DNA from 4 places in the Rothia sp. LK2588 genome. Region 4 is predicted to be linked to each of the others. Evidence: riboswitches for the same ligand, from Rfam matches in the RefSeq annotation. Region 4 holds a riboswitch; each other region holds the start of a gene.
What was found. A riboswitch is a leader RNA that binds a small molecule or an ion and turns the genes downstream of it on or off. The one in region 4 is predicted to bind S-adenosylmethionine.
Positions count from the first base shown of each region.

Region 1: linked by a shared signal. The riboswitch ahead of VVR12_RS10005 (plasmid stabilization protein) and the one ahead of VVR12_RS08180 (LLM class flavin-dependent oxidoreductase) in region 4 are both predicted to bind S-adenosylmethionine.
Region 2: linked by a shared signal. The riboswitch ahead of VVR12_RS05365 (hypothetical protein) and the one ahead of VVR12_RS08180 (LLM class flavin-dependent oxidoreductase) in region 4 are both predicted to bind S-adenosylmethionine.
Region 3: linked by a shared signal. The riboswitch ahead of VVR12_RS09275 (O-acetylhomoserine aminocarboxypropyltransferase/cysteine synthase family protein) and the one ahead of VVR12_RS08180 (LLM class flavin-dependent oxidoreductase) in region 4 are both predicted to bind S-adenosylmethionine.

Region 1 is NZ_JAYWLS010000004.1:302,118-304,299, reverse strand. It holds gene VVR12_RS10010 (hypothetical protein) at 1-526, opposite strand, end outside; SAM riboswitch class IV at 727-869, shown strand; gene VVR12_RS10005 (plasmid stabilization protein) at 1,100-1,537, shown strand; gene VVR12_RS10000 (SDR family NAD(P)-dependent oxidoreductase) at 1,534-2,182, opposite strand, start outside.
Region 2 is NZ_JAYWLS010000002.1:223,095-225,276, forward strand. It holds gene purM (phosphoribosylformylglycinamidine cyclo-ligase) at 1-751, shown strand, start outside; SAM riboswitch class IV at 859-975, shown strand; gene VVR12_RS05365 (hypothetical protein) at 992-1,378, shown strand; gene VVR12_RS05370 (DUF3073 domain-containing protein) at 1,461-1,673, opposite strand; gene VVR12_RS05375 (Sir2 family NAD-dependent protein deacetylase) at 1,857-2,182, opposite strand, start outside.
Region 3 is NZ_JAYWLS010000004.1:130,156-132,337, reverse strand. It holds gene VVR12_RS09280 (S9 family peptidase) at 1-603, opposite strand, end outside; SAM riboswitch class IV at 902-1,015, shown strand; gene VVR12_RS09275 (O-acetylhomoserine aminocarboxypropyltransferase/cysteine synthase family protein) at 1,125-2,182, shown strand, end outside.
Region 4 is NZ_JAYWLS010000003.1:244,629-246,810, forward strand. It holds gene VVR12_RS08175 (DUF559 domain-containing protein) at 1-546, shown strand, start outside; SAM riboswitch class IV at 629-735, shown strand; gene VVR12_RS08180 (LLM class flavin-dependent oxidoreductase) at 866-2,182, shown strand, end outside.

The sequences.
Region 1 (2,182 bases), on a different contig from region 4:
CACACTCGGTCGTGTTGTTGGAAAACTTCTCGAGCAGATCCTCGGCCGCCTGGGCGCTGTCCGTGCGTACCACGCTGTTGTACCCGGTGATCTGGTTGATGCCGGCCTGACCGAGGTTGATGCGGCGGCGCTTGCCGTCTTCGAAGGTGAAGGGCGCGTTCGGCGTGGAAATGAGGCCCAGCGCCACCTCCTCGTAGGCACCACACTGCTGATTGACCTGCTCGGCCAGGGTGGGGTCGGGGGAGGCCTCCGCTTCGAGGGTGGCGGCGGTTCTACCCGGGGACGTCGCCCAGCCGTCGGCGGTGAAATCTTGCACTGAAGGATCCGCCATGAGATAAGCAAACGGTTCAGTGGAACGGATCTGTTGCTGGCTAGGTAGAACCTCGGTGAGATCGGTGCTGTGGGGTGAAGTGTTGGCCTGATCGGTCTCTGCCGTGGTGGTCTGGTTGCCACACGCGGCCACACTGAGCCCGAGGGCAGTGACAGCGCAGGTAGCGATGATTTTGCGTATTCCTATGCGCGACAATCTGGCCCCCTCCATGAGTGATGTCTCTAATTGAAACACAGTCTGCCCATGTCAGACGGGGAATGTTGGCGCGGAACTTAAGGTGACATAATGTAAGAATTTCACCCGAAATGGGGGCAAGGATTTGCCGTAGATCACATTAAAAAAATTTTGAGACGCCACTTTTCAACGTGGCACACGTGCGCTAATCTGGGAATCAGCTTCAAGAGATTCAACTGTCAAGCTCCGACTTGGTTGAACGCCAACCCCATGTTCACGGGTGGCTCGGATGACGAAGCGGTCTGTATTCGCGTTGCTAACGCGTTTCGTTACCAACGCAGGCTGGTACAGACAAGAGCACTTCGAAAGGAATGCGCGCACGCGCACGGTCGCCATGACTACACCGGCTCGCCCCCACGAAAATATCCAGCGTCGTATCTCTGATGCCTCAGTTCCGGTTCGTGGAGGTTTCTCCGCGATCAGCATTCACGATTACTCTCGGATCTCTCACGAGCGGTCGGAGTTTCTGAACTTCCTCCTTACGCCTAACCCCGATGGCATTCCCGCAGCACAGCATGGAGTGCTTAAAGCCGCATGAATCCCAGCGCCGGACTCCTTCTGGATTCAGACGTTCTTGCAGAGATACGCAAGGCAGAGCCCGATCGCAAGGTCATAGCTTTTCTGCGCCGCCGCTCCTATAAGGTGCTCTATATTTCGGTGCTCAGCCTTGGGGAACTCAAGGGACTCTACCCATACCCCTCCACCGAGCGGTGGCTGGGGGAGTTGCTCGCGCGCTTCGGCGCCCACGTTCTCGAGATCACCCCGGAGATCTCCCTGCAATGGGCCGGTCGCCATGCCGAACGCGGCCTGCACGCGGTGGGCTCTGAGACCACCGCCCCGGTGGCCACCGCAGCCCTCGAGGGGCTCATCTCGGCCACCGCGATCATCCACGATCTCGAGATCATCTCCGCCAAAGCGGAGGTCTACCGGAGCTGGGGCGTGGCGGCCACCAACCCGTTCCTCGACGACTAGTAGTCGCGCGTGCTCTGAATCGCCCGCGCGCTCACCTTGCTGGGCAAGATCCGCGAGAGCGCAACCAGCACCTTGTAGGGTGCCGAGGGAACGCAGACGGCGCGTCCATCGTTGTTGGCCGCGATCGCGTCTGCGACCACCTTCTCGGGGCTCAGCCAGAAGAACCGCGGCAGGTTGGGCTCGCTCTGGCCCATGTTCTGATGGAAATCCGACCGGGTCAACCCGGGGCAGACCGCCGTGATGAGCAGGCCGTCTTTGCTGTATTGCGCGTTGGCCGACTGACTTAACGACACCAAGAAGCGCTTGACCGCCGAGTAGGTACCCCCGGGGGTGAACGCGGCCACCGAAGCCACGTTGATAATCTTGCCGCGGCGGCGCGGTAGCATCGTCTCGATCGCGGTGTGCATCAGCTGCAACGGTACGCGCGCCAAGATATCTACCTGATGCAGGTGTTTCTGCGTGGTGGCCTGATGGAACGACGACCCCAAACCGAAACCGGCGTTATTGATCAGAACCTCCACCGGTGCGTCCTGCGAACGCAAGCGCTCGACCACCTTCTGAACGTCCTCCTGCCGACCGAGGTCGGCCAGCAGAATCTCGGCCTGCACACCATAGCGGGAACGCACCTCGTCGGCCACGGCGGCC
Region 2 (2,182 bases), on a different contig from region 4:
TTGCTCGCTGGCAGGCACCGCCCTCGTCGGCGGCGAGACCGCCGAGCACCCCGGTCTGCTGGCCGAGAACGAGTACGACGTCGCCGGCGCCGCAACCGGCATCGTCGAGGCGGACGAGCTCCTCGGCCCCGACCGTGTGCGCGCGGGCGACGTGTTGATTGGCATGGCCTCCTCCGGCATTCACTCCAACGGTTACTCGCTGGTACGCAAGGTCATCAACGTGGCCGGTTGGGGCCTGGACCGCCAGGTGGACGAGCTGGGCCGCACCCTTGGCGAAGAACTGCTCGAACCGACCCGCATCTACACCGCCGATTGCCTGGATCTCATCGAGGCCTTCCCGGTCAACGGCGAAGACGGCAAGACCGGCGCCGGCATCCGCGGCTTCTCGCACGTGACCGGTGGCGGCTTGGCGGCTAACCTGGCCCGCGTTCTGCCCGTGGGCACCGTGGGCGTGGTGGACCGTTCGACCTGGGAGGTTCCGGCGATCTTCCGCCTGATCGGCGAGCTCGGTTCGGTGCCCCAGGCAGACCTCGAGCGCACGCTGAACCTGGGCGTGGGTATGATCGCCGTGGTGGATCCCTCGGTGGCGGACGCCGCGGTCAAGCGCCTGAACGATCGTGGACTGACCTCGTGGATCCTGGGCACCGTAGCCGAGGACGACGGCACCCATGCCCAGAGCCCCGATTACGTTCAGGGCGCCAAGGGCGTGGACGGCGGCGCGGCGGTGCTGCTCAACCAGTACGCCGGCTAACCCCTCCTCTTCAGATCGGCGAGTTCCCGATTTTTGCACGTTTTCCCTGCGCACAGCCGGGAATTCGCACAAAAATCGGGAACTCGCTGTGTTAAGATAATTTCCACGATCCAGAAGACCAACCTCAAGGCTCACAGCTGGTTGGCTGGCAACCGCGTTTCGCGCACGGTGCCCCTGTGAGAAGATCGGCCACCCGCGCAACCGTGCCGGTGGAAGTTTGCGAATTTCAAGGAGCTCATCATGAGCAATCTTCCGTCCACCCCCGAACCCCAGGTTTTCGGTAGCCTTCTCAGCTGCGGCTGCGATGTGTATTGGCCCGGTTACGAGGTACACCACATTCACGCCCGCCTGGCAGCCAAGAGCGATAGCTGGACGCCGGTGTTTCACATGGAGGCTCGCGGCAACTTCATCACGCTCCAGTTAAGCGGAGAGCGGTTAGAGATGTGGCATCATCACCCGGGGCATGTATCTCAGGCGGTGAAGCACTTCAACTCGCTCCCCCGAGACTCGGAGACCACGGTGGAGTACTGCCCGGAGTTTCGCCTGTTGTCGTTCTCAACGGGGGTGAATCGACGGGTGCTGTACCTGGCTCACGCCGCCGACCAGCGTCCTGCATCATCCAAGTAAGGTAAAACAAAACAGCCCGGGCAGAGATGCCTGGGCTGTTCTGTTGTCAATGGTTCAGACGGCTCCGGTTGCGGTGTGCCGGTTAGTCGTCGCCCCGGTAGTCGTCGGCGTATTTATCGATGTACTCCGAGTAGTCGTCCTCTTGCTCGTAACGAGGAGTAGAGGATGCCTGAGATGAACTCTTACGGGTACTACTAAGCTCGCGTTCGAGCGCGCTGTAGTCTGTCTCGGGGCTGAAGTACTTCATCTCCCGAGCCTGCCTTGTTGCTTTAGCCTTTTGACGGCCGCGCCCCATGGCGTGACCCCCTCTTTATCCGTCGTGTCCCCGAAGCCAGCGTGCTAGAGCACAGTTAGCCCCTGGAATGCTTACAAGTGTTTCGTTTCTTAAGGGTACAGGTTTTTTGTGTATTATGCAGACTCGCATCCCACGTCGTGATAAATCGCGGGAAAAATCACCTCAACTGCGCGAGCGCAACCCTCACACGAGCTGCGCGAGCGCCGCCGCCACCTCGGTACGCCAGAGGTAGGTGGCGCGGGTGTCGGCGCGTCCGGGGCCGCCGTTGATCACGCCGATCGGCTTCCCCGCCTTCTGCGCGTTGAGCGCCAGCTTGAAACCGCTCATCACCGCCACCGACGAACCCACGATCAACAGGGACGCCGCGTCCCGCTCCATCTGCGCCACCGCCGCCTTGCGCTCGGCGGGAACGGACTCACCGAAGTAGACCACGTCGGGTTTGAGCCGGGTCGAACCGCACACCTCGCAGCCGACCATCTGGAAGTCGCGAATGAACGAGTCGTCGAGTT
Region 3 (2,182 bases), on a different contig from region 4:
GGCGTCGGGGGTGAAGAAGGCCCCGGCGAAAATGTCTTCGATGCGGTCGGGCAGCAGCTGGCCGGTCTGCAGGTCCATGACGTACTGGGTGTAGCGTTCGTCGCCGGTGTCGTCTACCGAGAAGGTCAGACGCTGCCCGTCGAGGGAAGGATCAAAGGAGCCCAACGAGAAGAAGGAGAGGTCGCGGGCGAACTCGTTGCAGTCCAAGAGCACCTGCTCACCCTCGAGCGGCACCCCGGCCTCGATGAACGGGGGAGTAAAGCGTTCCTGAACGCTGCCCTCTTCGGCGGCGGCCACGCGGCACATGACCGGGTACTGTTCACCCTCGACCGTACGGGAGTAGTACCACCACTGGCCGATACGGGTGGGCACCGACAGATCCGTCTCTTGCACCCGGCCCTTGATCTCCTCGAAAATGGTCTGCCGCAACTCATCCTGCGCGGCGGTCTGAGCCGTGGTGAATTCGTTCTCGGCCTTCAGGTACTCGATGACCTCCGGGTTTTCCTTGTCGCGGAGCCACTCGAAGGGGTCTGAAAAGGAATCTCCGTGATGGCTACGCTCAGTCGGGATCGAATGGGGGCGAGGAGGAACAACGGGGGTCATTAGGCAGTCTCCTTCATGGACGGTCATGACAAATCTGCGAGCGCGGGAGCAATACCCTGGCCTGAACCTCGACCTGAGCGTTTCACTCACCAGCTCTAGTGTAGTTTCGCTACACCTGTTGTGCACTGAGGACGTTTGGCCTACTCATACGAAACTAACGCGAGCTCATCATGCAAACCTGGAGTGACGATGGCCACCCGAGGCTAGATGAAGAAATATGAACAGCGAATTTCACGCCGGCGCAATAAAGTTTAATCTCTTGCTCGCCGCTCTACCGGGCTGGATAAGATGAGTTTTAGGTCATGAGAGCCAGCGAAAAGCCCCAGCTTGCTGGCCGGCAACCCTCCACTCGCGGTGGGGTGCCCTGGGTGAAGACCAGGCGTAATGCAAAAGTATTGCGCAAGCGCGGGACCGATGCCCCCAGCCTTTGCGTCTGCTGGAAGTAGTGCATCCATCAAGCTCCTCTCCGGTACACCCGAGGTGTGAGGCATGCGGCCCCAACGAGTTCACTGGGAGCAACGATGAACACTCAACCTCAGACCACCGTCCCGAACCCCGAGAACCCCTCGGGTTGGCGATTCGAGACTCAACAGATCCACGCCGGTCAAAGCCCCGATCCGGCAACCGGTGCCCGGGCCCTGCCAATCTACCAGACGACGTCCTTCGTTTTTGACGACTCCGAGCAGGCGGCGCAACGTTTCGCTTTGAAGGAATTGGGACCTATTTATACCCGCATCAATAACCCCACTCAGGAGGCCGTCGAAAACCGTATCGCTGCCCTCGAAGGCGGTGTCGGTGCCCTGTTGCTGGCCTCGGGTCAGGCCGCGACTACCTTCGCGATCCTCAACATCGCAGGCGCCGGTGATCACATCGTCGCCTCTCCGTCGCTCTACGGAGGCTCGTACAACCTGCTGAAGTACACCCTGAAGAACCTAGGCATCGAGGTCACCTTCGTGCACGACCCTGGCAACATCGACGACTGGAAGAACGCGGTGCGCCCGAACACCAAGGCGTTCTTCGGGGAAACCCTGCCGAACCCGCGCGGGGACGTGCTCGATATCGAGCCGATTGCCGCCGTCGCGCACGCCGCCGGGGTGCCGCTCATCGTCGACAACACCATCCCCACCCCGTTCCTACTGAACCCCATCGCGTTCGGCGCCGACGTGGTGGTGCACTCGGCCACCAAGTACTTGGGCGGTCACGGCACCTCCGTGGGCGGCGTGATCGTGGACGCCGGCACCTTCGACTACACGCGGGACCCCGAGAAGTATCCGCAATTCAATACTCCCGATGAGGGATACAACGGGTTGGTCTACGGTCGCGATCTCGGCGCGGAGGGAGTGTTCGGGGTCAACCTCTCCTACATCCTGAAGGCGCGCGTCTCGTTGCTACGCGACCTGGGGTCGTCTATCTCGCCGACCAACGCCTTCAATATCGCCATCGGCCTGGAGACCCTCTCGCTGCGGGTCGAACGCCACATCGAAAACACTCGCCGAGTCGCCGAATTCCTTGAGGCGCACGAGGCGGTGGAGTCGGTGCAATGGGCGGGGCTGCCGTCCTCCCCGTACTTCGAGCTGGC
Region 4 (2,182 bases):
ACCTCGTACCACGGCCTGCGGATTACCGATCCGATCCAAACCGTGATCGACTGTGCGCGCATTCTGCCTGTGACCGAGGCCCTCTGCATCGCTGACTTCATGCTGTCGCAGGGGTTCTGCACGGTGCAGGAGCTCCGCGACGCCCTGGAGCGCGTCACCGGCCGCGGCTGCCGCACCTGCCGCGCGGTGGCCGAGGTCATGAGCCCCTTCGCGGAGTCACCCGCCGCAACGCTGGCGCGATGGACGATGCACGAACTCGGCTTGGCGCCGCCCGCCGAACAGAAGGACGTCTGGTGCAACGGCCACCGGTACCGCCCCGACTTTCTCTGGGAGGGTGCCCGGGTCATCCTCGAGGTGGATGGCGAGCAAACTTACTCCGGCTCTCGCGGGGAACCGATAGGGAGGCGTCACGCCGAACACCGCCGGCAACGGGATTTAGAGGCGGCCGGGTGGCGGGTGATCCGCGTGCGCTGGCGGGACGTCCAGGGGTATCCGGAGATACTCCGCACGATCTTGGAGCGGGCGGGCGTGCCGCGGTGCAGGTAACCGACCGTCATAAAACTGCACACAGTTCACAAGCCGAAACATACTAGCCAGCCTCGAAAACGAGGCAATACACTCGAAACCAGATCACGAGACCCAACGTGAAGCTCTGGCTAGTTGGGCGGCAACCCTCTTCCGTAGTGGGGTGCCCCAGATGACGATCAGGCCCCTAATCCTAGGCAAGTACGGCGCGATGAGCGCCTCCCGAAAACCGGCAACTGCGCCATCGCCCAGCCTCTCTGAAAGCTATCGCGCACCGCCGGCGAACTCTTCGGGCATGCCACCTCTCCGGTGCTAGGCACCCGACGCGAAAGGTTTTCAAATGGCTGAAGCCCAAGACAAGAAACGCATTGTCGTCAACGCTTTTGACATGACCACCACGAGCCACCAGAGCTTCGGTCTCTGGCGGCACCCGCGCAACCGAGCCGACGAATACAACACCCTCGCCTACTGGACTGACCTTGCGAAAGTCTGCGAAAAGGGATTGTTCGATGCCGTGTTCATCGCCGACGTCGTGGGCGTCTACGACGTCTACAAAGACTCGGTGGCGCCCGTGCTCAAAGACGGCGCCCAGGTGCCGGTGGGGGACCCGTTCATGCAGATTTCGGCAATGGCGGCGGTGACCGAACACCTGGGATTCGGGGTGACGTCCGCGGTGACCTACAACCAGCCCTACACCTTGGCCCGCGCCTACTCCACGCTGGACCACCTGACCGGCGGCCGCGTCGGCTTCAACGTGGTCACCTCGTACCTGCAGTCCGCCGCCGAGAACCAGGGCCTGCCCGGCCAGATTGAACACAACGAGCGCTACGAGATCGCCGATGAGTTCCTCGACGTATGCTACAAGCTCTGGGAAGGCTCGTGGGAGGACGGCGCGGTGCGGCGCGACCGCGAAAACGGCGTGTTCGCAGACCCCACCAAGGTCCACCCCATCCTGCACAAGGGCAAGCACTTTCAGGTGCCGGGCATCGCGTTGAGCGAGCCATCCCCGCAACGCACTCCCGTGATCTTCCAGGCCGGGGCGTCCTCCCGTGGTCAGGACTTCTCGGCGAAACACGCCGAGGCCATCTTCATCACCGCGCTGCGCCCGCACCTGACGCGCTTCTTGACCGACCGCATCCGCGACAAGGTCGAGAAAACGGGCCGCAAACGCGACGACGTCAAGATCTTGGCGATGCTGTCGGTGATCGTCGATGAAACCGACGAAAAAGCCCAGGCCAAGTACGAGGAATACAAGAAATATCAAGACCTCGAGTCGTCCCAGGGCATCATCGGTGGTTGGTCGGGAGTGGACCTCTCCCAGTTCAGCGAAGACGAGGCGATCAAGTACGTGAAGACTGAGGCGATCCAGTCGTTCCTCACCCCGTTCACCATGATGGATCAGGAAAACGAGTGGACCCGCCGCAATATCGCCGAGCATTGCGCCACCGGTGGAATGGGCGAGGTGATCGTCGGTTCCCCGCAGACCGTGGCCGACGAGTTGGAGCGCTGGGTAGACGAAGGCGGCCTCGACGGCATCAACCTGGCCTACCACGTCTCCCCAGGATCCTTCGAAGATTTCGTCGAGTACGTGGTGCCCGAGCTGCAGAAGCGCGGTCGCTACCGTACCGCCTACGAGGGCTCGACCCTGCGCGAGAAC